One region of the Ethanoligenens sp. genome, then DNA from elsewhere that is predicted to be linked to it. Evidence: predicted binding sites of a transcription regulator. Region 1 holds the regulator's gene; the other holds the start of a gene.
The links. The regulator NrdR, encoded in region 1, represses ribonucleotide reductase genes. The targets are predictions, from matches to a motif close to CACNANATNTNGTG.
Positions count from the first base shown of each region.

Region 2: ABF463_RS11235 (anaerobic ribonucleoside triphosphate reductase) is a predicted target of NrdR. The motif match lies at 4,428-4,441, and genes of this name have one in related genera.

Region 1 covers NZ_JBDNLG010000014.1:28,099-45,098, reverse strand. Annotated here, with positions in the region: gene ABF463_RS03865 (DUF6514 family protein) at 187-468, shown strand; gene nrdR (transcriptional regulator NrdR) at 559-1,017, shown strand; gene ABF463_RS03855 (DUF4363 family protein) at 1,139-1,522, opposite strand; gene ABF463_RS03850 (DUF421 domain-containing protein) at 1,551-2,255, opposite strand; gene ABF463_RS03845 (hypothetical protein) at 2,469-3,374, shown strand; gene ppk1 (polyphosphate kinase 1) at 3,391-5,496, shown strand; gene secA (preprotein translocase subunit SecA) at 5,698-8,460, shown strand; gene ABF463_RS03830 (RpiB/LacA/LacB family sugar-phosphate isomerase) at 8,544-9,014, shown strand; gene ABF463_RS03825 (CDIF630_02480 family spore surface protein) at 9,119-9,319, shown strand; gene ABF463_RS03820 (MFS transporter) at 9,897-11,210, shown strand; gene ABF463_RS03815 (zinc-binding dehydrogenase) at 11,459-12,475, shown strand; gene ABF463_RS03810 (SDR family NAD(P)-dependent oxidoreductase) at 12,547-13,302, shown strand; gene ABF463_RS03805 (sugar phosphate isomerase/epimerase family protein) at 13,420-14,196, shown strand; gene ABF463_RS03800 (NAD(P)-dependent oxidoreductase) at 14,348-15,322, shown strand; gene ABF463_RS03795 (glycosyl hydrolase family 18 protein) at 15,558-16,838, opposite strand.
Region 2 covers NZ_JBDNLG010000080.1:992-13,176, reverse strand. Annotated here, with positions in the region: gene ABF463_RS11245 (DUF4153 domain-containing protein) at 11-1,489, shown strand; gene nrdG (anaerobic ribonucleoside-triphosphate reductase activating protein) at 1,556-2,068, opposite strand; gene ABF463_RS11235 (anaerobic ribonucleoside triphosphate reductase) at 2,065-4,410, opposite strand; gene pyrE (orotate phosphoribosyltransferase) at 4,727-5,368, shown strand; gene ABF463_RS11225 (class I SAM-dependent methyltransferase) at 5,479-6,177, opposite strand; gene ABF463_RS11220 (ABC transporter ATP-binding protein) at 6,211-8,034, opposite strand; gene ABF463_RS11215 (ABC transporter ATP-binding protein) at 8,035-9,756, opposite strand; gene ABF463_RS11210 (L,D-transpeptidase) at 9,935-10,597, opposite strand; gene ABF463_RS11205 (transposase) at 11,246-11,716, opposite strand; gene ABF463_RS11200 (transposase) at 11,706-12,032, opposite strand; gene ABF463_RS11195 (hypothetical protein) at 12,055-12,185, opposite strand, start outside.

The sequences.
Region 1 (17,000 bases):
CCTATATATGGTAGCTCTTGTAAGATACATACAAAATGTACCTGACAATATTATGCAAATTATCGGATGCAACTTGACAAATAGCGCTTTTATCCGCATTCTCCAGCAAGTATAATACTCTTGTACGGCAATTCTAAAAGAATGATTACCGAAAAATGTATTGTACGTATCTGGGGGGAAATGCAGATGGAACAGCCAAAACAAACCGCTGAATTGAAAGAAGGGGAACGATGCGTCGGGGTCATTGATTATTCGTTGACTCTTTGCACTTGTGAAGTCGCATCGGTGCAGTCATATGGTGTGTCCGTTTTGTTCAAGGGCGCAGATGGTCTGTCGCGTTCTGCACAAGTGGATGACATCAGTTGTTCCCGGGCATGTGTCGAGGAACTGTTACATTTGCTCACGAAAAACACAGTGACACCAGCTACATTACATGATGTGGTCGAGGATTTTCTTGCAGCGTTGTGACCCGTCTGTTTTTTCACTGTTGGGGTGTTGAACTTTTGGGAGGACATGCTGACGCTATCCGAGCACTGTGTTCCCTGACGGAGGAAAAACATGAAATGTCCCTTTTGTGGATATCCCGAAAGTAAAGTGGTGGATTCCAGACCAACCGACGAAGGCGAACGTATCCGCCGGCGGCGGGAATGTATGCAATGCCAAAAGCGATTCACTACGTATGAGATGGTGGAGAGCCTGCCCTTGGTCGTCATCAAAAAAGACAACTCACGGCAAGCGTTTGACCGCCGCAAACTTCTTGGCGGGATGTTGCGCGCTTGTGAGAAACGTCCGGTTCCACTAAGTGTGCTGGAAAAGGCCACGGACGAGATCGAAAGCACATTGCAGGGAGCTTTGGAGCGTGAGGTCACTTCACAGAGAGTGGGCGAATTGGCCATGGAGAAACTCAAGAATATAGACGAGGTTGCATATGTGCGCTTTGCTTCGGTCTATCGCCAATTTCGCGATATCAACACTTTTTTGGAGGAACTCAATAGATTGCTGGACAGCCGCCATTAGATTTTCCTACTAACAATAAATCAAACGTCTTTCTATTCTCTAACGTGCACTCATGCAATATATCAATCAGAATAACCGTTTTGTTTCGTTCCGAAACGAGTAAAAGTAAATCAAGATGCCATTAGAGGATGTTTTCCCAGTTGATTTTTTCAACGTTCCAGAGATGGATAAGCTGCATTTTAAGCATATCGCACTCTGCGTCGAAGTCTGATGGCTGGTCATCTTTCAAATAGGCGGGCAGCTTTGCTACTGATTCGTTTACAATGTCGAGCTCGCTATGTTTCAGTATGGTCGGAAGAATGCGGCTGTTTTTCTGCCACAGGGAGAAGAACTGCCGCATCTTTTTTTGAGTGGCGGGGGAGTTGCCGCTTTGCTTGTAAGAACTCTGGACAGCTGCAATTGATTTTGCCATACATTGGGAACTTTTGGCCAAATAAATCTGGCTGGCAATCATCACGGCGATGATAAGGACTGAAATGATTCCCGCAATTTTCAATTTGTTCACGGCAATCTCCTTTCAATGGCGGAGCGCTTTATCCGGCTGCACGCGGGCCGGAAAGTGTACCGCCGTCTTTTTTTACAATGATGGTTTTATCAAGATTGTCTATCGTCATCAAAAACACGCCCGCCACGGTCAATCCCTGTGCGGAAAGGGTGGCATGCAGCCAATCCATGTCTTTCCCGGTTGAGCGCAGGGATTCAGGCAGCAGTTTGCCGTCGCAGATCAGAGTGGTTGGCAAACCGCCGTCCGGCGGGCAGGGTACGCGCAACATTTCTGCCGTGACCGGCGACTTGGCACAGATGGGAAAGACGCTGAGTTTTCCGTTGGTTTCCAATACGGCGATGGCCACGTCGCTAATGCTCATGTACCCGCAAAGGCGGAGCTCCTCCATTAAGTCGTCGATGGTGAAGCGTAGGCGGCGCATTTCCGACTGGTTGATCTGCCCATTCTGGATGAGGATACTTGGGCGGCCGGTGACGACGCGGCGCAGGCGAGTGCTGAGCAGTGTTAGCCCGGAAAGCGCCACTTCACAGGAAATGAGCGTCAGGATAGGGACAATCCCACTGGTAAGCGGTATGCCGGTGTCTTGCATGGGCACCGATGCGAGATCGGAAATCAAAATGGCAACAACCAGCTCGGAAGGCTGTAATTCGCCAATCTGCCGCTTACCCATAATTCGCACCGCGGCGATGACAATGACGTACAAAATAATGGTGCGTATGAATGCGATTCCCATGGAGACCCTCCTTGATGTGCAAAGAATGCCGCGGTGCCAATGACAGCGGGCAGGCTGCGCTACGATTATCTTGCGCTGCGTGCCGCGCGGTTATACACGTTGCACTTCATACGTTGAAACTGTTGGGAGGACATGTTACAATAGAAACGGATTTTAAGATTGCAATAAAATCGCCGGGCACTGTGCGTGGCAGAGAAAGAATGGACGAGAAAAATGAGAAGAGCAGTCGTGGATTTGGGCTCCAACACCATGCGTATGGAGGTCTATGACGAAACCGATGGAAACATGAAGCATATTGTCAGCGCCAAAGAAGTGGTGGGGATGATCGGCTACATGGAGGGTGGAACACTCAGCGAAGAAGGAATTGTCCGGGTGGTGGATGGGCTGTCTGCTTTCCGCAAAACAGCGGATGCCGTTGGCGTAGAGCAGATATGTTGTTTTGCCACAGCCGGTCTGCGTGCAGTGAATAATGCCGACGAGGTCGTGCGACGCGCCAAAGAGCAGCTGAATATGGATATTGATATTATCAGCGGGGAAGAGGAAGCGCGGCTGGATTTTGCGGGAGCGTATATCCCGACGGATGTTAAGGAAGGCTTGGTCGTTGACATGGGCGGCGGCAGCACCGAGATCGTGCGCTTTTCAGACGACCATATCGACAACTGCATTAGCCTGCCCTACGGCAGCCTGTATCTTTATAAACGCTTTGTCAAAAAAATCATTCCCCGTGCCGGGGAATTGAAAAAGATCAAGGAATTTGTTGACCGTCAGCTTGAATGCGTGGAATGGCTCAAGTCGGTGGGCGGACATATCTGTCTAATTGGCGGGACAGGCCGCGCGATCGCACGTCTGCACCGCGATGTGCATGGGCGCGGTACCGAACCTTTACAAGGCTATATGTTTGATGCAGCGGATATCGCCGCGCTGTTGCAGTGGGTGTTATCCCATCCGAAAGCTGGCGTGCGCAGTATCCTGCGGGTGGAACCGGAGCGCGTGCATACCATTCTGCCCGGCATGGCGGCGCTATCCCGTCTAGTCAGTTATGCAGGTGTATGCACGGTTTCCCTTAGCCGCAGCGGGGTGCGCGAAGGGTATATCAAATCCACTCAGATTGACAACTGACGACGAGGTGAACGAAATGTCCGCGTTATATATCAACCGCGAACTTTCTTGGCTCAAATTCAATGAACGTGTACTTGAGGAAGCATGTGACACATCTGTGCCACTCTATGAGCGGTTGCGCTTTTTGTCTATTTTTTCCTCAAACCTTGATGAATTTTATATGGTGCGCGTTGGCAGTCTGCTTGATCAGTCGTTGCTTGGCGGCAACACGGCGGATACCAAGACCGGGATGCTGCCGAAAGAACAGATTGCTGCAATCAACGCTGCCGTGCAGCAACTGTATCCGCGGCGGGATGCTGCCTATACGGAGATCCTGCGTAATATCGGCGTGTTTTCCCATGTGTCTTATAAAAGTCTGGACGGCGGCGAAAAGCGCATGACCCGTGCGTATTTTGAATCTGAGGTGCTTCCGCTGCTGAGCCCCCAGATTATTGACGCCAGACATCCGTTCCCTCATCTGGAAAACAAGGTGATCTATATCGGCGTGCGGCTTAAATGCAAGACAGGCAAGCTCTTTGGCATCGTTCCGATCACGCGGGAGATTGACCGGGTGTATTTTATTCCGGAGAGCAACAAGTTTATGCTGGTGGAAGATATTCTACTGCGCTTTGTGGATGAGGTGTTCGGTGTTTACGAAGTGGAAGCCAAAGGAGTTTTCCGTGTGACCCGTAATGCTGATATCGATGTGCAGGAAGGCATGTTTGACGAAGATATCGACTATCGCAACTACATGCAGGAGATTATCAAGAAACGCGGCAAACTTTCCCCGGTGCGTTTGGAAACAGACCATGCCGGCGATGCGGAACTGCTGGGCTTTTTTCTTTCCAAACTGCGGCTGAACCGGAACCAGTGCTTTGTCACCACCTCGCCGCTTGATTTTTCATTTGTCGGCGTTCTGGAGAAACAGATTGGTGCGGAACAGCGCGCGGAATTGGTTTTTTCGCCGTTGCGCCCGCGATGGCCGGCGGGTGTGGTGCGTTCTGACTTAATCAGTCAGGTCTTGCAGCGCGATATCCTGCTTTCCTATCCGTTTGAAAGCATGCGCCCTTTAGTGGAACTGATCCGGGAAGCGGCGGAGGACAGCAAAGTCGTGTCCATCAAAATGACGCTTTACCGTATCGGCCACCAGTCACAGATTGTGCAGAATCTCTGCGCCGCAGCCGAAAACGGCAAAGATGTCACCGTGTTGATTGAACTGCGCGCCCGCTTTGACGAGCAGAACAACATCAATTGGTCGCGTTTGCTTGAAGACGCAGGCTGCAAAGTGATTTACGGCATCGAGGACTTCAAGGTGCACGCCAAGGTTGTGCTCATCACCCGCAAACAAGGACATGGACTGGAGTATATCACCAACATTGCTACCGGCAACTACAATGAATCTACGGCACGGTTCTATGTCGATCTTTCCCTTATGACGGCCAACCCTGAAATCGGCGAGGATGCGATGGCGTTTTTCCATAATGTCAGCATCAACAACCTCAACGGGGTGTACCAGCATCTGTTGGTGGCGCCTTCCTCACTCAAACAGGGGGTCTTGTCCTTGATGGATGCCGAAATCGCCAAGGCACAAAATGGGGCGCCGGGGCGTATCATCGCCAAGATGAACAGCATCACCGACAAGGAGATTATCGACAAGATGATTGAGGCCTCGGAAGCAGGCGTAAATGTGGATTTGATTGTACGCGGCATTTGCTGTCTTTGCCCCGGCGTGCCGGGTAAGACCGATCATATCCGGGTGCGCAGTATTGTCGGCCGCTTCCTTGAGCACTCCCGTATCTATATTTTTGGGGAGGACAGCGAGGCCAAAGTTTATCTTTCTTCGGCTGACTGGATGACCCGCAATACCGAGCGCCGGGTAGAGGTTGCTATCCCCGTATTGGACAGCCGTCTGGCCGGACGAATCATGGGGATTGTGGATATCCTGTTGCGCGACAATGTGAAGGCGCGCGAATTGCAGCCGGATGGTTCCTATGTGCGCGTCAGCAGAGAGGGAGAGGACCTCAACAGTCAAATGTATTTCTACCGGCAGGCGTATCGTGCTGCCGAACAGGTGGAGGAAAAACCGAAAAGGAACTGGTTCGACGCACTGGTTTCTCGTATCCGATTTAACAAAAGAAAATAATGTTGCATTTTACACAGGTTTTACATGGACAAATGCGTTTTTGGCGGGCTCACTGTTACAATGGAATAAAAGTATGGTATAATAGGTAGATATGAAGCAGTCCAAGTGTTTTGACCGGGGGCTGCGGATGAGAGCGAGCACAATGGCGTGTGAAAACAGGAAATTGAGATAGATGTATGAAAAAGTATGACGAGGTGCAGCATGAACATCATTGAACACATCATCGGTTCCCACTCCAAACGGGAGCTGAAGAAGATACGCCCCATCGCTGATGCGGTGCTGGCGCTGGAAGACACCTACAAAACAATGTCCGAGGAAAAGCTGAAAGCAGTGGTGCCGGCACTGAAAGAACGTATTGCAAACGGCGAATCGATAGATGCCGTTTTGCCGGACGCCTTTGCACTCACAAGAGAAGCATCCGACCGTGTGCTGGGGATGCGCCATTTCCCTGTGCAGGTGGTAGGCGGCATCGTGCTGCATCAAGGGCGTATCGCCGAGATGAAAACTGGTGAAGGAAAAACTCTGGTGGCGACACTCCCTGCCGTCTTGAATGCGCTGGACGGTAAAGGCGTGCATATCGTGACCGTGAACGATTACCTAGCCAAGCGCGACAGTGAGTGGATGGGGAAACTTTATCGCTATCTGGGGCTGTCCGTCGGGCTGATCTTCCACGACATGCCGAATGACGCCCGCCGCGCGGCTTATGCAGCCGACATTACCTATGCCACCAACAACGAGCTGGGGTTTGATTACCTGCGTGACAATATGGTGCTCTATAAAGAACAGATGGTGCAGCGCGGCTTTCACTTCGGCATCGTGGATGAAGTGGACTCCATCCTCATCGACGAAGCGCGCACACCGCTCATTATCTCCGGCCCGGGCGACAAGTCCACCGAGATGTATGACCGCGCCGACCGCCTGGTCAGCACCCTTAAACTGAAAAAGGTGCGGGAACTCGATGACAAGGAAAGCAACGAGGAGATCGAGGAAGAGGGCGACTACATCGTTGACGAAAAGGCGAAAACAGCCACTCTTACCCCGTCTGGCGTGAAAAAGGCCGAGTTGTTTTTCGGACTTCAGAATCTGATGGACTCAGAAAACATCACCACCCTGCATCATATCAACCAAGCAATCCGCGCACATGGCATCATGAAGCGCGATGTGGATTACGTGGTGCGCAAAGGACAGGTTATCATCGTTGATGAATTTACCGGTCGTCTCATGGTGGGCCGTCGTTACAATGAGGGTCTGCATCAGGCTATTGAAGCAAAAGAGCATGTGAAAGTGGAGCGCGAATCCAAAACGCTTGCCACCATCACATTCCAGAATTTCTTCCGTCAGTACCACAAGCTCTCGGGCATGACGGGTACGGCGCTCACAGAGCAGGAGGAATTCGAGGAAATCTATAAGCTGGATGTGTTGGAGGTTCCCACCAACCGCGATATGATCCGTGTGGATCATCATGATACGGTCTATAAGTCGGAAAAGGGCAAGTTCAATGCGGTGATCGAGCAGATTGTGGAGAGCCACAAAGACGGGCAGCCGGTACTGGTGGGCACGATCTCCATTGAAAAATCCGAACTGCTCAGCCAGATGCTCAAGCAGCGGCAGATTCCGCATAATGTACTCAACGCCAAGTATCACGAGAAGGAAGCGGAGATTGTCGCGCAGGCAGGTAAACGCGGTGCGGTGACCATAGCGACCAACATGGCCGGACGCGGTACGGATATCGTGTTGGGCGGCAACGCTGAATATATGGCGAAAGCGGAGATGCGCAAGCAAAAGTTTGCGGAGGAACTCATCAGCGAGTCGACAGGCTTTGCCGAGACCGATGATGAACAGATCCTGCACGCACGGGAAACCTATAAAGATTTGTATAAAAAGTACCATGATAAAACCGATGCTGAGGCTGAGGAAGTACGGGAAGCGGGCGGCCTGTTCATCATCGGCACAGAGCGGCATGAATCCCGCCGGATTGATAACCAGCTGCGCGGGCGCGCCGGGCGGCAGGGTGATCCCGGTGAATCGCGGTTTTATATCTCGCTGGAAGACGATCTTATGCGGTTGTTTGGCGGCGAGCGTATTCAGGGCTTGATGGACACGTTGGGTTTGGACGACGACCAGCCCATTGAGAATCGCCTCATCACCAGCTCCATCGAAAACGCACAGCGGAAGGTCGAAGGTAAAAACTTTGGCATCCGCAAAAACGTACTCCAATTTGACGATGTCATGAACCGCCAGCGCGAGATTATCTACGGGCAGCGCCGCCGTGTGCTGGACGGCGAAAGTATGCGCGAATATGTCATGGGCATGATCAAGGAAAGCGTGGAAAGTGCGTTTGCCCAGTTTGTGGGCGGCGATACACCGGACGTGTGGAATCTGATCGGCCTGCGAGAATATTATATGGGCTGGATGACCAAGCCGGACGACTATGTGTATACCCGCGATGAGTTGGCCGCGTTGGAGAAAAAAGAAATGATGCAGCGGCTCATCGACCGCACCGTTCAGATATACAGCGCGCGTGAAGAGGCCTTTGGTGAAGAAGTGATGCGCGAATTGGAACGTGTCATTCTGCTGCGTGTGGTGGATGAGAAATGGATGGACCACATCGACGCCATGGATGCGTTGCGGCAGGGAATGTATCTGCGCGCGTATGGACAGAAGGACCCGGTTGTCGAGTATCGCATCGAGGGCTTCCAGATGTTTGACGAAATGGTCGCGTCCATCCGTGAGGACGCCGTGCGCTTGTTGCTGACCGTGCAGATTCATCGGGAGGAAGCGCCGGTGCGTGAACCGGTATCGCCCGTTCAGAATACCGAACATGTCGGCACGCCGACCTCGGGGACGGATGATGGTCCCGTTAAGAATAAACCCATTCATGTGGGCAAAAAACCGGGACGCAACGACCCCTGCCCATGTGGCAGCGGCAAAAAGTATAAGAACTGCTGCGGCCGTGACGACTAAGGTGGGTGCAACCTATTCAAGCGTGTGCAACCACAATTGTACGGCCTCAAAATGAGGGGTGTACGAAAATCGGGAGGCTTGTCATGAAGATTGCAATGGCGAATGACCACGCAGGATATGCGTTAAAAGAAGAAATTAAAGCAATTTTGCAGCAGCAGGGGCATGAGGTGCTGGATTTCGGCACGCATGATACAGATTCCTGTGATCTGTCGGATTTCGTCTATCCCGCAGCGCTGGCGGTCGGCAGGGGCGAGGCTGACCGCGGCATTTTCGTGGATGGCGTGGGGTATGGAAGTGCACTGATTTCCAACCGCATCGCAGGCGTGACAGCGGTGGTGTGTCAAGACCCGTTTTGCGCAAAACTGGCGCGTCAGCATACGGACAGTAACGTGCTTTGCATTGGCGGCAAAATCATTGGCTCGGCGATTGCGCTGGAGATCGTGGATACCTGGATGCATACGGACTTTTTTGCCGGACAGGAAAAGTATGAGCGCCGTGTCAAAAAAGTGGATGAGATTTCCAAGCGGCATCTGCGCCCGTTGAATGAAATTTGAACAAATTCTGTTAAATTTTTTGTATCCTCATGTTTGCAAAAAAAGAGCACACACTAAAGTCGGGCATGGAAACATGCCCGACTTTGCAAAATGAGGTGAGCAAAATGGTGATCGATGGATTTCTCGACCGGAAACATCTGTATTTGAAGCACCAGCCCGCCATCCTGAAAAAACAGGAGAACGGGACGTTCATCATGAATGCCATCACACAGAAAGACCATGAGCAGGAAGACACCAATGTGGCATTGCCGTCCGAGCAGAATGTAAAGGCGGCGCGTGATTGGGTCAATTACAACAAAAAGTAGTCCCGTAAATGGGAAATCCCCAATGGGGTAAAATGGCCAAACGGTTGTTTGTGGACCGTGTACAGTAGGAATTGTTCTGCTGTACACGGTCCTTTTTTGGCTGCTTATAATCAAGCGTATGAAGAAGAAAGTCTCGTATGCAGCATTCGGCGTGTAAAAAATTTGTATTGTACATAATAAACAAAAAAAATATTATTACATAGTACAATATATCTATTGTAGATTGTGGCAGGCAAGACTATAATAATGCTTATGGAGCACATCTCTAAAATATTTTTACACATATGAAAGTATTATATGCAGGATGCATATAATACTGGGGATGGGTAGGAATGTTGATGAGCAGGAGCAATATGCAATTTATATTTACCGGTTTAGTAAACCGATAAACATAAAAGGGGGTGTATCGATAAAGCATTTTTACGCAGGCACTGTGTCGCATCATTACCAACTCTAATAAATCTTTTTACTCAAAGCCGATGTATATCAGCAGCAAGTCAAATATGGTGCCTTTAATGTATACCGGTAAACAAAACCGGTTTGTATGTGTCATGTTTTGAGAAAAGAGGAGATTATTGTGCAAGAGTTGAGAGCATCATTATCCGCGAAAAAGCGTTGGATCAGAATTGTCCCGATCGCATTTATTACATATAGTCTGGCATATCTTGATCGCTCTAATTTTGGTTCTGCGGTGGCCGGCGGCATGACCAGTTCGCTGCATATCACGGCGGCAGCCACGTCTTTATTGAGTTCGTTATTCTTTTTTGGCTATTTCTTTTTCCAGATTCCAGGCGCAATGTACGCCGAAAAAAGAAGCCCCAAGAAGCTGGTGTTTGTTTGTCTTATCATTTGGGGCGTGCTGGCCTCGGCAACCGGTATTGTTAATAATGTAAAATATCTGTATGTTATCCGCTTTTTCCTTGGCATTGTGGAAAGCGCCATTATGCCTACGATGTTGATTTTCCTGAGCAGCTGGTTCAGCAAGTCAGAACGTTCCAAAGCAAATTCCTTTTTGATGCTTGGCAATCCTGTGACAATTATGTGGATGTCCGTTGTATCGGGATATCTGTTGGACAGTTTTGGCTGGAAGAACATGTTTATCATCGAAGGCATTCCACCCATTGTTTGGGCGATTGTTTGGTGGATTGTGGTTAAAGACAAACCGAGTCAGGCTAAATGGCTGACCCATGCAGAAAAAACTGAACTAGACATGGTGTTGAGAGAAGAACAAAAAGAGATTCCTCCCGTCAAAAACTATATGGCCGCATTCAAAAAACCACAGGTCATCGCACTTTCCCTTCAGTTCTTTTTCTGGAGCATTGGGGTATATGGATTTGTGATGTGGCTGCCTTCCATCCTTAAGAACAGCAGTAAGATGGGTATCACGAATATTGGATGGTTGTCCGCGCTGCCGTATCTAATCGGTACGATTATGATGGTGACGGCTTCGTATTTCTCCGATAAGACCATGAAACGCAAAGTGTTTGTCTGGGTGCCACTTCTGGTCGGTGGGATCGCTTTCTATCTCTCTTTCCGTGTGGGCTCATCGAATTTCTGGCTCTCGTATGTTCTGCTTTGCATCGCGGGCGGCGCAATTTATACCCCAAACGGCACGTTCTTTGCTTTGATTACTGACCTGCTCCCCAAAAATGTCGCCGGAGTCGCTACAGCTTTAATCAACAGCATGGGTGCTCTGGGTTCGTTTGTCGGTTCATATTTTGTTGGATACCTCGATGGAGCCACGGGTAGCCCCGCAGCCTCGTTCCTGCTGATGGCTGGTTCGCTAATCGTTGCAGTCGTACTGATGTTCTTTGTACATAAAGATAAAGTGACGCTTATCGGGAAAACAAAGGAAAATCCGGTTTTGGCAAATGCTGCGGCCATTAAATAATTTTGTTTACACATCTTGTAAACCGATAAACAATGTATTATAACAAGAAGTGAATCAGTGTCATGTGCTGCAGGCGTTTCCGCATTGTTGCCATGAAACTGTTCCACGCGCCAGGACAACACTGTTGTGGTTTGGCCTGTACGCCAAAGGATAAAAGACAGCAGTACACAATTCTGACAGTAGAAAACCCAAGGACCGTCTGCTGCACAGGCAGGCTGGCCTTTGCATTATGGAAAGGAAGAAATCGTATGCGTTCAGTCGTTATCTCTGGGAAAAGAAATATGTCCGTCGCGGAAAATCCAGCGCCTGCTCAGGTATCAGGTACCGTGCTGGTGGCCCCAAAGTATGTAGGCATATGCGGTTCGGATTTGCATTACTATTATGATGGCGCGGTTGGCGCTTTCGCCATCCGAGAGCCGTTGACACCGGGACACGAAGTCAGCGGCGTGCTGGCGGAGGATACCGTGGTAGATGGAAAGACCATTTCAGCCGGTACACCGGTTGCTATCCACCCCTCCACATGGGGGACACCTGTGCCGGGCCTTGAGGACAAACGCGAGGTCTGGCCGGGTGGGCGCTATCTGGGTTCAGCGGCGACAATGCCGCATACACAAGGCGCAATGACAGAACGCCTGGCTGTCCGTCCGGATCAGCTTCGTGTTCTGCCGGATACACTGCCGCTCAAGCGCGGTGCGCTTGCGGAACCGCTGGGGGTAGCGCTTCACGGGCTGTCACAGGCTGGGGATGTCCGGGGCAAACGTGTTCTGGTTTCCGGTTCCGGACCGATCGGTCTGTTGGCTGTAGCGGCGGCCTCGGCTCAAGGGGCAAAGGAAATCGCTGCAACCGATCTTCTTTCCGGCCCGCTGGAGCGCGCCAAAGCACTCGGCGCGACCCAGACGATTCAACTTGGTCAGGGTGCGGAGGTGCCGCAAAACGCGTTCGATGTCGTTCTGGAATGCTCCGGTACGCCGGGAGGTGTTACACAGGCATTCCTCGCGATTGCGCTGGGAGGCGTGATCGTGCAGGTGGGGATGTTGAAAAATGAAGCAAGTGCCATCAATTTGTCCTCCATTTGCGCGAAGGAAGTAACCTTGCGCGGCACTTTCCGGTTCGACCGGGAATTCGATGACGCAATCCGCATGTTGGACGAAAATCCGTCTATTGAAAATGTGATTACCCATGTGTTCCCTATCAACGAGGTGGAAAACGCCTTTGCCGTCGCCCATGACGCGCAGGTCTCAGGGAAAGTGTTGATTGCACTGTGATCAAAGAAGATTTGCGCCGTATCCAAATACCCTGTATTTTTATTTTATCTATTTGAAAAGGAGTCTTTACGATGAAAAAGGAAATTTCTTTAGAAGGTAAAACCGCGCTGGTCACCGGAGGCGGCCGTGGCATTGGTTTGGGCATTGCGAAAGAACTGATTGACGCTGGCGCGCGTGTTATCATTGCCGGGCGCACCGAAACGGAGTTGGTCAAAGCCTCAAAGGAACTGGGCGACGCGCACTATGCGCTTATTGACCTTGCCAAGCACGAGACAATTCCCGGTGCCATTGCAGATCTCCTGCAAAAGGAAGGCCCTATTGATGTGCTGGTTAACAATGCGGGCATCCAGAACAACAAAGACGCGTTGGATTACAACTATGACGAATTTTTGAGCCTGTTTAATGTGAATGTTTTCGGAACCTATCTTGTCACGCGTGAGATCTCCCGTGCGATGGTCGAGCGTGGTACCGGCTCGATTGTGTTCATTACTTCCACGGCTGTCCATATTGGTTTGACACGTAACCTGGTTTATTCCGGAACCAAAGGAGCGCTCAGTTCCATGGTGCGTGCTTTTGCCAGTGAATTGTCGCCCAAAGGTGTGCGTGTCAACGGCGTGGCGCCGGGCTGGATTGAAACCGTACTGACAAAAGAATCGCTCCGTCGTGTGCCGGAACGTCGTGCAATGGTGGAACATCGCACCATGCTTGGCCGGTTGGGCACCGAAAAGGATGTGGGAATGGCGGTCACGTTCCTTGCTTCGGATGCGGCGCAATATATTACAGCAGTCGAGATTAAGGTCGACGGCGGCATCGCGGCCTCTCTGTAAAATATAGGCGTATATTGTCGTATGCAAGTGGCTGACCGATACTGCGGCCATGCAGATTCCGGTATACTTAAAAACAGATTCGCATGGCAATTGCCTTGCATGAAAGGATGAAGCCATATGAAAAACGACATCGTCGTCACTATGAAAGCCTTTGAAAAAGAAGTGGTTGCTGGGCAAAAGCAAAGCGCGCTGCTGGACAGGGTGGCTATGTTGGAAAAGAATGGCGGCGTGGAACTTCGGCGTGAGCTGATGTGCGATGTGCCGGGAGAATGCAAAGAGATTCGACGTGCCAATCAGAGCAAGAACTTCCCATTTATCTATTCGGTGCCGGATACATTGTTTCACGCCAATGAAATAAATCTGCATGTTATAGAAGGCTATGTCCAGGAAGCGGTTGAACTCGGTGCGAAAACGCTGAAACTATCCACAGGTGAAGTTGATTTCAGCGATCGAAAACGAGTTGCTGAACAGATTAAATCGGCGGTTCAACTATTTACGGCTGCCAGGGTACACCTGACGATTGAGAATGATCAAGCGGTTGGTGGGAAACTGGAGCATGTTCGGTCGCTTTTGGAAATCTGCATAGAGAATGCCTACCCGGTCGGGCACACATTTGATACGGCAAACTGGCTGTATGTAGATGAAGACCCCATCGAGGCTGCCGAGACTATGAAACCGTATGTGGATTATATCCACCTGAAAGATGCCGCCCGCACAAGGGACGGCATGGTAACTGCTTTTGCCGGAAAAGGAGTGTTGGATTGGAAGAAGCTGTTTCAGATTCTTCCTAAAGATTGTCCGGTAGGATTGGAATTCCAGATTGACGATCTCTCGGAGGGCAAAGCCTTGATCGAACAAATCAGGCAGACCCGGATGGCAGTCGCTTCTCTCTAACCGTGATTGAATAAGCAAAAATTGTGTATCGCATTGGAAATGGCACAGTGAGAAAGACGGGGCAAGCTCCTTACCAGTCTGAAAAACAGCAGAAAATCACCGATTTTGATCGTGTGATTGCAAACCGATATTCTGAAAGGATGAACCCGCGATGAAAAAGATTCTGATTGGCAGTGGTATCCCCAAAGTTTGTGTTGAACCGTTTGAAGGTATTGTAGATATGACGATGCCGCCGGTTGTGGGAGAACGGTTTCCCCAAGACGAAGTTCTACGTCTGATACCGGAATATGACGCCTTCTTTTGCTTTGGGACACCGCTTACAAAAGAAATATTAGACGCTGGAAAAAACCTGAAAGCTGTCGCCAATTTTGGAGTCGGCTATGACAATATCGACTGGAAATACGCAACAGAGAAAAATATTTTTGTTGTCAATACACCGCAGTCGGTTTTGCAGCCGACAGCCGAGTTTACGGTAGCCTTGATTATGGCCATATCCCGCGGCATATTGATGTATGACCGCAAGCTGCGCCGTGAAAAAAAATGCTCTTCCGAGCGGTTTTTCAATCGGGATTTGATGGTGTATGGCAAAACACTTGGCCTGCTGGGATTTGGCCGCATTGGAAAGGCGGTTGCGCAAAAGTGCCAGGGTCTGGGGATGCACGTTATATATTACGACCCCTACCGTCTTTCCGAAGAAAAGGAAAAGGAACTTGGGGCAACGTATATGCCGTTGAAAGAAGTCGTTTCAACAGCCGACGTTCTTTCGCTGCATATGCCATATACATCTGAGAACCATCATTTGTTTAACTATGACCTAATGAAAACAATGAAGAAAACCGCATATTTGATCAATGCAGCGCGGGGCCCGATTGTGAATGAAGCCGATCTGGTCAAAGCGTTAAAAGAAGAACGCATCAGGGGGGCGGCTATCGATGTCTTCGATAATGAGCCAAATGTTTCTGATGAACTTTTGGAACTTGAAAATGTCGTCGTAACCCCCCATGTCGCCAGCTGTATTTTTGAATCGCGCGTCGGGATGGCGCAGGAAGCATTGAAGGGGCTGATAGGTATCCTTGAGGGAAATCACCCGGCTAACGTGATCAATCCACAACTTTTTAAAAAGTAACAGGCGCTGATTCCACGGTCCAGGGGACGGTTGCGTCTTACAGCATAGTGGGTCTTACAGTCACACATGCGGATGCCTCATTCCGGGACGGCCATACAATACGATAGACGATACCATAAAAAGCGGCGGGTAACTTTAAGTTGCCCGCCGCTTTTTATGGTTGGATTTTCTTGTTAGGGTGACTTGAACAATGCATTTTTGCTGGCCTCGCGGCTTATGGACCTTTTGGATGCTTTTATAACACCTTTGTGACATTAAAGGTAGAGGAAAGCACGAACCAATTTGTCGGGAATGGGCGTCCGATTGTCCAGTAACTGATGCCTGCCAACCCAAATTCAGTGACAAGCTTTAGTTTTTGCTGGATGCTACGGGCGTCCTCAAACCATACAATATGTTGTCGGCGCTGTGCGTCATAGTAGTTGTAAAAAGGCGATTGGGCTGTATTGTCATATTGGATAGCGGCGTTGTTGGCGATGGCGCGCCGGACAGCTTCCACATTGGAAAACGTGTCGGCGAGCGTGCCGCGCTGATAGGGCAATGTCCAGTCGTAGGCATAGTTGGGGATGCCCATTAAAATTTTCTTGGGCGGGATGACTGAAACGGCATATTGCACCACGCGGCGCACCTGGTCGATGGGTGCGATGGCTTGAGGCGGCCCCGCTAAATAGCCCCATTCGTAGGTCATGAGAATGACGCGATCGACGATGCGCCCGTGCGCAGCGTAGTCATGCGCTTCGTAAAGCAAGCCTTGTTGAGTAGCATTCAGTTTGGGCGCGACGGCGGTAAACACCAGATGCCCGTCCTGATGCATCACATCCGTGATGCGGGTGAGGAATGTGTTATAAGCCTCCCGATCCTGCGGACGTATGTATTCAAAGTCCACATTCAATGCATAATAACCTTTTTCCCGCATGGTGTTTTGGATATTCTGTACCAATGCATTCTGCGCGGTCGGGTCATTCAGAACCGACTGGCCAATCTCGGTGCTGAATCCGCCGCTCTCACGGATATTGGCGATAACCATGACGGGTGCAACACGGTTTTGGCGCGCAAGATTGATGAGCGGTGTGTCGTCAAGGGTTTCCAGGCTGCCGTCCGCCCGTACCCGGTAGGCGAAGATGGACAAATAGGTAAGCAACGCGAAGGTGCGCTGCAAAAGTGCGGTGTCGGTGTTTGGAAATGCATAGCCGTTGACTTCGATGGTGCCTTGTTTGGCTTGTGGCGGAGGAATAACAACGATTTGACCCGGATAAATCCGACTGCCGTCTCCGACATCCGGGTTTTCCTCCAAGATGGCGGCAGGCTGCACACCATACCGCTGTGCAATGGCAAAGATGGAATCGCCGGGACGCACGGTATAGATACGTCGCCCCTGTGGGACAACAACGGCTTGCCCTACCGCTAATTGATCGGGATTGGACAGATCGTTAGCCTGCAACACGCTCTCGGAGGTCACGCCATAGCGTCTGGCAATGGAGTAGATGCTTTCGCCGGGTTCGACTACATGAATGATCAATAGAATCGCACCTTTCCTTCAAGCGGGCGGCGGGCGGTGCCCGCATTTTTCGGTAAAGTATGTGCGCGGTTTATAACGGCATAGTCTATAGCAATTGCTGTAAACACATCAATAAATTTGAGTGGATTGGCGGAATGTTTCGGTCGCCTCGCATTTTTACTA
Region 2 (12,185 bases), on a different contig from region 1:
AGGGATGTTTATGGATAATACAGCCACGCTCCCCACTGCGCCTGCTGTGGAAAAACGTGACATACGGTTTGTGTTGCTTACATTTGTGCTTTGCTATGCGGGATGTGAGTGGATGCTATTTGGAGGATGGGGTGCTGCCGTCCCTCTTTTTGCTCTGTTATTCTACGGGGCAGCCGCAGCATGGCTCCGCCCATCTGCGCAAAGGCTCCTCAATCGGCAAAGCATCCCGCTGCTTCTGGCCGTCATGGCACTCTGTATCTTCTGCGTCGCTTACGATAACAGCAACCTGCGTGCGTTCAATCTCTGTGCGCTATGGGGGCTGAGCCTTCTCAGCCTGTCGGCTATGGCGGGTACCGGACACCGTCCCGTCTGGTGGATGGGTACCGGGTTGGACATTTTGGGTCAAACATTCATCTACCCGTTCAAATATATCACTCGCGCTTGTGTCACATTGGTCAGTGCTGCAAAAGACGCAAAGCATGGCCGTGCGGCGGCACGTATCCTACTCACACTGGTCATCATCAGCCCGCTACTGGCTCTGGCAATCCTACTGCTCACACACGCGGATGCAAATTTTGGCTGGCTGCTCGCACGCATTGGACAGCTTTTCAGCGACCGATTCTATCAAATCATCTCCAAGCTTTTACTGGCAGCATTATTTACTTCCCCACTGTTCAGCCTGCTTTTTGCCGTCAAATATGAAAAGCAGCCGCTGACCCTGCGCATCAATTCCACGCCTCGCGGTGTGTTGGACGGCCTGACTGTCAGCGTGGCACTTTGGGCATTTTCCATTCTCTACCTGCTGTACATGCTGGTACAGGGCAGCTATCTGTTTTCTGCTTTCCGGCAGGCTTTGCCCGAAGGATTCACCTACGCCTCTTATGCGCGGCGCGGTTTTTTTGAGTTGCTCGGCATCTGCCTGCTCAATTTTGTCTTATTGTTTTTTACACTGCTTCTCACAAAGAAGCAGGCGAAAAAACTGCCGCGCGGTGCAAACGCGGCGGTCTGGATCTTTTCCTTGTTGACATTGCTGCTCATTGCCACAGCAGGCTCCAAAATGGCACTGTACGTGCGGCAATTTGGATTGACACCGCTGCGTGTCTACACATTCTGGTGCATGGCGGCAATCGGGTTGGCAGTGGTGTGTATATTGATTAAACTGGCCATGCCTACCTTTGCCTTTTTCCGCTTCGCTTGTGTGGGTGTGCTGCTCTGGTATCTGCTATTAAACGTTGCCGATGTGGACGCGCGCGTCGCAGATTACAATATTGCGCGTTACCGCGCCACCGGCGGCGATCTGGATACCGGACTGCTCTTTACACTTTCCGACAGCGCGGTGCCCGCCATCGTCACGCTGAAGGATGACCCGATCTACGGGGAAAAGATACGTGCCGCGCTGTCGTTTCGAGAAACACGCCAAACCAATTGGCAAAACTGGACACTCTCAAAAGCCATTGCAGACACATCCCTCCAAAGAATTGGATTCTAATTAAAAAGAGCCGCACAGGTCACATCTGCGACCTGTGCGGCTCTTTTACATTTCTTATGTACTCGCTCAGTCTATCTGCTTTGGTATAGGCGAACCGTTTTGCAGCGATGCAGGCACATCCAGCAAGCGCTGATTGGACGAGCCCTTATAGAGCAAATTGTAGCTGCGTTTGTCCTGCTCAAAGCGCCCGTCCACCAGCACATCCAGCGAACGGAGTAGATGCATTACATCCGGTTCACTTGGCACGCGCGCCATCAGTTCCTCCCACGTATATCCTGTGTACACCCAGACGGAATACCCTGCCTGTTTGGCTTGGGCAGCCAAATCGGCCATGGCGGCACATTGGCAGAAAGGTTCCCCGCCGCTCAACGTCAGCCCCGCAAGCAATGGGTTCTCCTGCATTGACGCCACCACCTTTTCAGGCAGTGTGTCGTTTCCACCCGTAAACGGCCATGTCTGTGCGTTCTGGCAGCCCACACAGTGATGTGGACAGCCTTGTGCAAACACCACAAACCGGATACCCGGCCCATCCACAATAGATTCGCGGATAACGCCCGCCAATTGGAGCGGCGTACTCAAAGCGTCTCCATCTGCCGTACTTTTTCATTGCAGTCAAGGTGCTTGACGCGGTCATGCTCCTCCGCACGTTTGGCATTGTTGAAACGGTCAAGCGTACCGACCAGATATCCTGTGATACGCCGAATGCGCTCGAATGGATGGTCTGCATCCTCTGCACGGCCGCATTTAGGGCAATGGTCGTCAATGATACCGGTGAACCCGCAGACCGGGTCGCGGTCAACCGGATGATTGATGGCGCCGTATCCAATGTTGCTTTCTTTCATACAACGCACCACTGCCTCGAACGCATCAAGGTTTTTGGTGGGGTCTCCATCCAATTCCACATAAGTTATGTGCCCGCCGTTGGTCAGTTCATGATACGGACCCTCCAATTGGATTTTGCGGAACGCACTGATTGGATAATACACCGGCACATGAAACGAGTTGGTGTAATAATCACGGTCGGTCACACCCTCGATCACACCGAAACGCTCTTTATCTATCCGCACAAAACGACCGGACAGGCCTTCCGCCGGGGTGGCAATCAGCGAAAAATTCAAGTCATAACGCAAGGTGGCATCGTCCATCCGCTTGCGCATATGTCTAACAATTTCCAACCCCAAATTCTGCGCACGTTCCGACTCGCCATGGTGCTCACCGATCAGCGCCTTGAGGCACTCCGCCAGCCCGATAAAGCCAAGCGTCAGCGTCCCATGCTTGAGCACCTCACGCACTTCGTCGTCCGGCCCCAGTTTCTCAGAACCCAGCCAGATGCCCTGCCCCATTAAAAACGGGAAGTTGCGCACCTTTTTCTTGCCCTGAATCTCGAAACGCTCAAGCAACTGGTCGATTACAAGGTCGATTTTGCGGTCAAGCTCTTCAAAAAATGCTTCCACATCGCCGTGGCTGCGGATGGCAATGCGTGGGAGGTTGACAGATGTAAAACTCAAGTTGCCGCGGCTGTTGATGATCTCGTGCGTGGGGTCGACATGATTGCCACCCACGCGTGTACGACAGCCCATATAGGCCATCTCGGTCTCCGGATGTCCTTCCTTGTAATATTGCAGGTTATACGGCGCATCAATAAACGAAAAATTCGGAAACATCCGTTTAGCGCTCACCCGGCAGGAAAGCCGGAATAAGTCATAATTGGGGTCACCTGGATTGTAACTGATGCCCTCTTTTACACGGAAGATTTGGATGGGAAAAATAGGTGTTTCTCCATTGCCCAGCCCGGCTTCGGTGGCAAGCAACACATTCTTCATTGCCATGCGCCCCTCGGGCGTAGTATCCATTCCATAATTAATAGAGGAAAATGGAATTTGTGCGCCCGCACGGCTGTGCATGGTGTTGAGGTTATGTATAAATGCTTCCATTGCCTGGAAAGTTGCGCGGTCGGTCTCCGAAACCGCGTTCTTTAAAGCAAATTCCTGTGCGCGTGCTACCACGTCTTCCGCATAGGTCTTGTGCAGTAATTCCGCTTCTCGCGCCTGATAGGCGTTGCCGTTAGAAAGAATGGGCAAAATACCCTGTTCCGCCAGCAGCGCGGTCACAGCCGCCACAGGTTTTGCGGCATTCTCATCCCCTGCCAACAACTCCAGCGCACGCACCATGTTCTGCCGATACCGCCGCGCATAGGTCTTGCGCACACCAATAGCCATGGCATAATCGAAATTGGGGATGCTCTGCCCACCGTGCTGGTCGTTCTGATTGGACTGAATGGCAATACAGGCCAAAGCTGCATAGCTATTGACGTCGTTCGGCTCGCGTAGGAACCCATGACCGGTGCAGAAGCCTTTCTCAAACAATTTGACCAGATCGATCTGACAGCAAGTGGTGGTCAGCGTGAGAAAATCGAGGTCGTGGATGTGGATATCTCCCTCACGATGTGCCTTCGCATGTTCAGGCTTGAGTACAAACATGTCGTAAAACTGTTTTGCGCCCTCGGAACCATATTTGAGCATGGTACCCATTGCGGTGTCACCATCGATATTTGCATTCTCGCGCTTAAGGTCATTATCAAGCGAGGATTTGAACGTCAGCTCCTCGTAAATTTTCATCAGTTTAGTGTTCATCTCCCGCACACGGGTGCGATTCGCCCGGTACAGAATATAGGCTTTGGCGGTACGGGCATGTCCGGTTTCAATCAGCACATGCTCCACAACATCTTGTATACCCTCCACCGTGGGGATGTCGCCGTTCTCTCCAAGCTGGGCCTCCGTGGCGACCTTTCCGGCAAGGTCGAGTGCAGTCTCGTAATCGTTGCCACCGGCGGCTCGAGCAGCTCTGTAGATGGCGTTCGCAATCTTCTCCATATTGAACGGAACTTCGCGCCCATCCCTTTTTTTAATTCGGGTTATCATCCGTGTCTCTCCTTTTATACTATATATAGTATGTCTTGTTTTTTCATATCCATTATGATGTGCTTTTTATTATACCCAACCGAACGATAATTTGCAAGGGCAAAAAGAATATTTTTACAACCATTTCAAAAAAACTTCTTTGCACCGCTTCTGTGCGAACAATAAAGAATGTGGTATACTGTATTGAACGATTCGTTGCTTGCGTTTGGGAGCGGGAAATTTTGCAAAATACCGCTGAACAAACAAATGGCACAGATAGAAAGGGACGGTCAAATTGAATCAATCCGAGCAGGCAAAACAGGATTTTATCACCTTTATGGTGCGGGCGGGCGTCCTCACGTTTGGGGATTTTGTTACTAAAAGCGGCCGGCAAACGCCTTATTTTGTCAACACAGGCAATTACGGAACCGGCGCGCAGGCCGCTAAACTTGGCGAAACCTATGCGCGCTGCATTCATGAGCGCATCGGCAGTGTGAACGTGCTGTTCGGTCCGGCATATAAAGGAATCCCCCTCGCCACTGCCACGGCAGTCGCCTTGCATACGCAGTATGGTGAAGACGTGGGCTACTGTTTTAACCGCAAGGAAGCCAAAGACCACGGCGAGGGCGGCAACATGGTGGGCTGCAAGCTGAAAGACGGTGACCGCGTGGTTATCACAGAAGATGTGGTTACAGCAGGCACTTCGGTGCGCGAGACCCTGCCGTTGCTGCAAAAAGCCGCACACATCACCATTGCGGGTCTGATTGTTTCTGTCGACCGCATGGAAAAAGGCGTACATGGCAAAACCGCCATTCAGGAATTATATGAGGATTTTGGTATCCAAACATACCCCCTCGTCACGGTACGGGAGATTCTTTCCGCCCTTTACAATATAGAGATTGACGGCAAGATCGTCATTGATGACGCAATGAAAACGCGTATGGAAAACTACATGGAACAATACTGTTCGGAAAAATAAGCGGTTCGGTGCCGATTGCACCCATCGTGATGGTAAAACGCTTATCTGTCGATATAGAAAGGGAAAAGGCCCCTGCGGTCTTTTCCCTTTCTATATCGACCCGGCGGACATCACGCCGGTTTTCGAATAAAGCATAACAAATGCATTTTTAAAAATGGCAGAGTGCCCAAAATAAAATACGGAAAATTGACATGACGTGTGACAGCTTGCCCGATAAACGGGAAAAGCGTTACCCTCTCCACTTGAAACGTTCCTTGCGGAAACAACATCTTTATTCTTTTGAGCGGGATTGCACGCACATCCGGGTTATATGGATTGCCATGCAGAATATCAAACCAAATAATGTATCCGCCGGGGTTCAGCTGGCTCCACATCCGGCGAGCGAGTTTTTCCTGCATTGCATCTTCCAAAATAGAGGTAAAAACCGTCGATTGCAAAATCAAATCAAACGACTCTTTCTCAAGTTCCTGTGCAGATGCATCGCCGCAGAACAACTGCACCTTGTCCGGCAGCCGTTTGCGAGCCACAGCAATGCGATTTTCTAACAAATCGTTTCCCATCATGTTTTCCGGCTGTGCGCCAAGCCTCAAAAAATCCAGCAAATTGGAGCCGGTGCCACAGCCAACCTCTAATATTTTCTTGTTTCTCAACGGAACCAGATCATTCTTTCGCAGCAGCTTGACCATTCTCCGTTCTTTTTCCTGCACCCCAAGCAAAATGTGCGGGTTGGTCAATAGGTATTTATCCGCAGGCACCACTTGCCCCCGGTGCGCGTATCGTTCTTTAATGCGATCCAATTCCTCTTGCATAAAATCCCCCAATACTGTCATCTTCGTCAGAAATCACGCGATTGTCATCTGGCTGCTCCACAATCCGGCATACAGGCCATTTTTCTTCAGTAATTCCTCATGAATGCCCTGCTCAGCGATGCGACCGCCTGATACCACTAAAATGATATCCGCATCGCGGATGGTCGACAAACGGTGTGCAATTAAAAAGCAAGTGCGCCCGCGCATCAACCGCACCATCGCCTGCTGAATACGTTTTTCGGTACGGGTATCCACATTGGAAGTTGCTTCGTCAAGGATAAGCACCGGCGGGTCGGCCAGCACCGCACGTGCAATGGTAAGCAACTGGCGCTGCCCCTGACTGAGCGACTGCTCACCGATTACGGTATCATATCCCCGCTCCATTTGCATGATAAAACTGTCGGCACCGGCCATTTCCGCCGCCGCGCGTACCTGTTCGTCCGTTGCATCCGGGCGGCCATACCGGATATTTTCAGCAATGGTGCCGGGCATCAGGCTGGTGTCCTGCAAGACAATACCAAATGCCGTTCGCAGGCTGGCGCGCGTGTATTGCCGCACATCCACCCCATCAAACAGGATGCGCCCGTCTGTCACATCATAAAACCGATTGAGCAGACTGATGATGGTCGTCTTGCCCGCACCCGTGGGGCCGACCAGCGCCACCACACTGCCCGCCTCCGCACGGAAATTAACGTGGGAAAGCACCGGCACATCCGGTCGGTAACCAAACGAAACATCCTCGAACGCGATCTCACCGCGCGGATGCGCCAGTACTTTGGCATCGGGCGCGTCCGGCGGCTCGGATGGCGTATCCAGCACCTCAAAAATACGTTCCGCCCCCGCGACCGCCGTCTGAAGCGAGTTGTAGGTACTGGCCACGTCGTTCAACGGGCGGGTAAACTGGCGGGAATAGCTCAAAAAGCTGGTAATGATCCCCACAGTCACCATACCACGCACCGCCAGCACACCGCCGACGCCTGCCACAGCAGCAAATCCCAGATTGCCAATGACATTCATGATCGGCATCATGTAGCCCGACCAGATCTGTGCTTGAATAGATACATCCAACAGTGCCTGATTGGCTGTGTTGAACTCCTCCACCACCTGTTTTTCGCGACCGAATGCCTTGACCACCGACAATCCGGAAATGCTCTCCTCCACATGGCCACCCAATCGCCCCAGCGCCGCCTGTTGTGCTGCAAACAGCTTGGCAGTATGTGTGGTGACCATTTTCGACAGCAGGAACACCAGCGGCACCGTAATGAGCGCTGCCACAGTAAGCGGGATGTTCAGCGCCAGCATCAGCCCGAACGCCCCCACGATACCGATGATATCAGCAAGCAGCGATACCGTAGACTGCGCAATGGTCGTGCTGATATTGTCAACATCATTGGTAAAGCGGGACATCAGGTCGCCATGCGTGTGCACATCGAAAAAGGCGATCGGCAGCTTCTGCACGCGGTCGAACAAGGCGCTGCGCAAACGCCCCACAATGCGCTGGGAAGCGTCGGCCATCAGGCGGTTTTCCAACACGGTCAGTACCCAGTCGCCCGCAAACACAGCCACCAACAGGCCAATGACCGCAAATAACGGCGAAAACGCGACGTGGCCACGCCCACCGGCCATATAATCGACCGCGCGTCCTTCCAGATAAGGCACTGCCAGCATCAACGCGGCATCTACCAGTACAAAGACCAAAATAATCGCCAGCACATGCATTTCCCGTGAAAAGTATCCTAACAAACGCAAAACTGTTTTTCCAAAATTTTTAGGTTTTTCCACCGGCGCGCCGTTTCTGGGCCGCCGGCCGGCACGGAAAGACGGCATATAGTCGGCTTTGACCTGCTCTTTCGCCACTCACTCCACCACCTTTCCGAACTGCGACGCAAAGATATCCTGATAGACTGCGCAAGTCTCCAGCAACTTTGTATGTGTACCGCTGCCGACGATCCTGCCGTTATCCATAACCAGGATATGATCCGCATCCATCACCGAGGTGATACGTTGGGCGATGACAATGCAAAGCAGTGAACGGGAGAACGTACGCAGCCCCGCACGAATCTTTCGCTCGGTCACCGCATCCACTGCACTGGTGCAGTCATCCAGCACCAGGATGTCCGGGCGGCGCACCAGCGCTCGTGCAATGGCGAGCCGCTGTTTCTGCCCACCCGAAAGGTTGACTCCTCCCTGCCCCAGCATCGTGTCATATCCTTCTGGAAGCGACTTGATAAAATCATGAGCCTGTGCGAGTTTTGCCGCCGTTTCGATTTCTTCGCGCGTTGCACACGCGTCACCCCATCGCAGATTTTCCAGAATGGTGCCCGTAAAAAGCGTGCTTTTCTGCGGCACCATGGCGATGCGCTTGCGCAGCGCCGCTACATCTGTTTTGCGGACATCCACGCCGAAGATTTCTACCGCACCGTCCGATGGGTCATAAAAGCGGGGAATCAAATTCACCATGCTGGTTTTCCCCGCCCCTGTGGAACCAATCACGCCCACCGTCTGCCCCGCCATGCAGGCAAACGAAAGATCATGCAAAACCGGTTCGCCGCCGTCATGATAGGAAAAAGTCACATGAGAGAAATGTACCTGTCCCTCTTTGCCCAGCGGGCTTGGATGAACCGCAGTACGCAGCGTATCCTGCGCACCCATCACATCCCCGACGCGCTCCGCCGATGCACGTGCCCGCACAAACATGGTAAACACCATAAAGATGGTCATGAGCGCAAAAGAAATCTGCGTCATATAATTGATAAACGCCATCACCTTGCCCACCGCAAGCGAGCCGGCATTGATCCGCCACCCACCCATGTAAAGCACCGCAACGATCCCCACGTTCACCACCATCATCACCGATGGGCCGAACATGGCCATGGTGCGCATGGCGCGTGCCTGCGCGTCACACAGGCCGTCATTCTGCCGTGCAAAGCGTTCGCTTTCATAATCAAAGCGATGGAATGCTTTAACCACCCGCACACCTCCCAGATAGGTGCGCATGACACTGTTTAGGCTGTCTACCGCACCCTGCACCCGTGCAAACAGCGGATAGCCTTTTCGCATTCCAAACACAACGATGACCACCACGCAGGGAATCACCAGCGCCAACACCACGGAAGCCTGCGGGTCAAGCAAACTGGCCATGATGATGCCGCCAATGCAAAGGATAGGGGCTTTTATGAAAATACGCATCATCCCGTTTGCGAAGTTTTGCAGTTGGGTCACGTCGTTGGTCAGCCGGGTGACCAGCGAAGCGGTGTCGAACCGCGCCGCTGTTTCATAGGACATGGATTGGATTTTTGTATACAAATCGGAACGCAGATCACCGCCAAAGCGCTGCGACACGCGACTTGAAAGATTATTGCGCACCACTGCGCCCACCGCGCCGAGTGCAGTCACTCCCAGCATGACACCGCCCATATGCAGCACAAACGACATGTTTCGGGTGCGGATGCCCACATCCACGATGCGTGACATGATGGCAGGCTGAAACAGGTCGCACACTGCTTCTAATGTCAGAAAGCAAAGACTGATTACAAAGAGCCGTCCATACCGGTCAATGTATTTTTTTAGGTATGACACACGCCACCGCCCCTTTTGGTTAAAATCGACACCCCCATCATACCACAAAAATTAAGTGAACGGTCAACTTTTTTGTGAAGCGCTTTGACCCAGTGGATACATTATTTTATTAGAAGAGGCCACCCATATGGGTGACCTCTTCTAATAAAATAATGCATATGCCATGTTCTTCTACAAATTATTCAATGACGACTTTTGTCCCACGCGGGATATTGTCATAAATCCATTTGGAGTCGTCCATGGAAAGATGGATACAGCCGTGTGAAGATGGTTCGCCAAGTTCGGCAACCTGTTCGGGAACGATATTGCGGCTAGCGTCAAACGGGACACTGTGGAACAAGTAGCTGCCATTAAAACGAACCCAATTATACGCGCCCTCTTGATATTTGGGGTTATAGAAAGATTCTCCCCTGTCTTTAACCGTATAGGTACCAGTGGGCGTGTCGTTACCCGCTGAGCCGCTGGAACAGACAAATGCCTCTACCACGCGGTTTTGGGCATCATACACCACGACATTCTGCGTGGAAAGCTGCACATGCACCCACAATGGTTTGACCGCGTCGGCCAGACTGACCTGCACAGTTGGCAGGTGTGACGCCGCAATTTGTGTCGGCGTAAGCGCCTGAGAAGAAGCGGATACATGGCTTGCCGCCGTTTTGGACGAGGTGGATTTTGTTTTACTCACAGAAGCTACCTGTGCACCTTGCGACAAAGGCGTATGTGCGGAAACCGTATAAACAGCCGCCGCCGCACAGACGACCACTGCCACAACGACAGCGACGCCGACCGGACGCAGACGTCGTTTCTTCGGTTTATGGTCGAACAACTGGGAATTTCTCAAGCTATGACCTCCTGATCGGTGAATGTCTAACGGTGAAGACATCGTGCTACGGCACCTAATATAGGTACTTGTTGCGTTAAATGATGTGCAAAGTGCGGTCATTCCAGTTGCAACTACGTCGGCATCTTTTCCTGCTTTTCATTGCCGATGTAATAACCTTGCCACACGCCGCTTTATTGGGCGACTCCTGCACAGAGTTTAACTTTATTATACCCTATTATAACGCTCATGCAACCCAAATTCTCAAAAAGCACAAAGAAGTGGGAAATTGTAACCATGGCGGCAGCGGAGGGTGTGCAAATTTTAATTGACGGTGGAGAAAACAAAAAATCGGAAATGTCACATAGTCGTTGATACAATAGATAATCTGCTTGCAGTCGTGGTTCACACCACCAACATCTATGATACGAAATCAGGGATACGACCTACGAAAAAGGCTTTTAAATGGTACTACTCTTTCATTTATATACGCTTTTGCGCAGATAGTAGGCACAGGTTGAATACAGCCCCTATCTTGTTTCGAAAAATGTTTTAACCGGCGTTCATTTGTTGAAAACTGGCCGTATGGTTGAAAATTTGGGTGCAGCAACGCTGGGTTAGGCCATTTGGACACCACCCGAATACTGTCAATTTTCTGTTTTTCCAATACTACTCTTTTTTCAGCGCAAAAAGATGCGTTTGCAAGCGATCGGCATTACACTTTGCCCATAACTTGTTCAGGTTATAACTCAAGCATAACAGATACAGTTCCGTGGAGATGTTTGTTCGACCGCGTGTCAGAAAACGCTTGAACTTGCGGTCGTTTTTCAGCACACCGAAGGCTCCCTCCACCTGAATGGAACGATTAAGCCGAAGCTGGATACCGCGTTCCGTCATGATGTTTTTTGGGGATTGTTTGCTGAGCCGCAGCAGATCGATCGACACGCGCAGTTCTTTGGGCTTGCTCTCTTTTGCTTTGCAGCAGGATTCCCGGTGCGTGCAATCGACGCAACTTTCGCAACGGTAATACGCCATCGTCTGGAAGCGCCCTTGTTTGCCAAGTTGAGTACATTCACGCCGAAATTTCAGCTTTCTTCCCGCTGTGCAGATGTAGCAGCCTGCCTGCACATCATACTGCATATTTTCCCTGCGGCCAAGTTGCGATTTGAACTTTTTTTTGCGCTTCATAGTGGATGGGCTTGATGAAACTAATTTGACCATTCTCCTGAAGGAACAGGTAGTGATCCGTGCTCTCATAGCCTGCATCCGCTGTTATGTCGCGATAATTCATCCCATGCTGTCGCTGCAGATGCCGAAGGAAGGGCTGCAAGGTGCCGCTGTCCGTTCGATTAGAAAACACCGCCACGCCGGTGATGTATTCGCTGTTGACGGCAATCTGCACATTGTAGCCCGGTTTGAGCTGTCCATTGCGCATATGGTCTTCTTTCATATGCATAAAAGTGGTATCCGGGTCGGTTTTAAAATGCCGATTTTCTTCCCTGTGAAGAATAGGCGCGATACAGTTCCCTGTAATCCAGTTCCTCAAGCTGCGCGCTGGCCAGCCGCACCGGGTCATCCGTGGGTATTACGATTTCCTTGTCCATTGGGA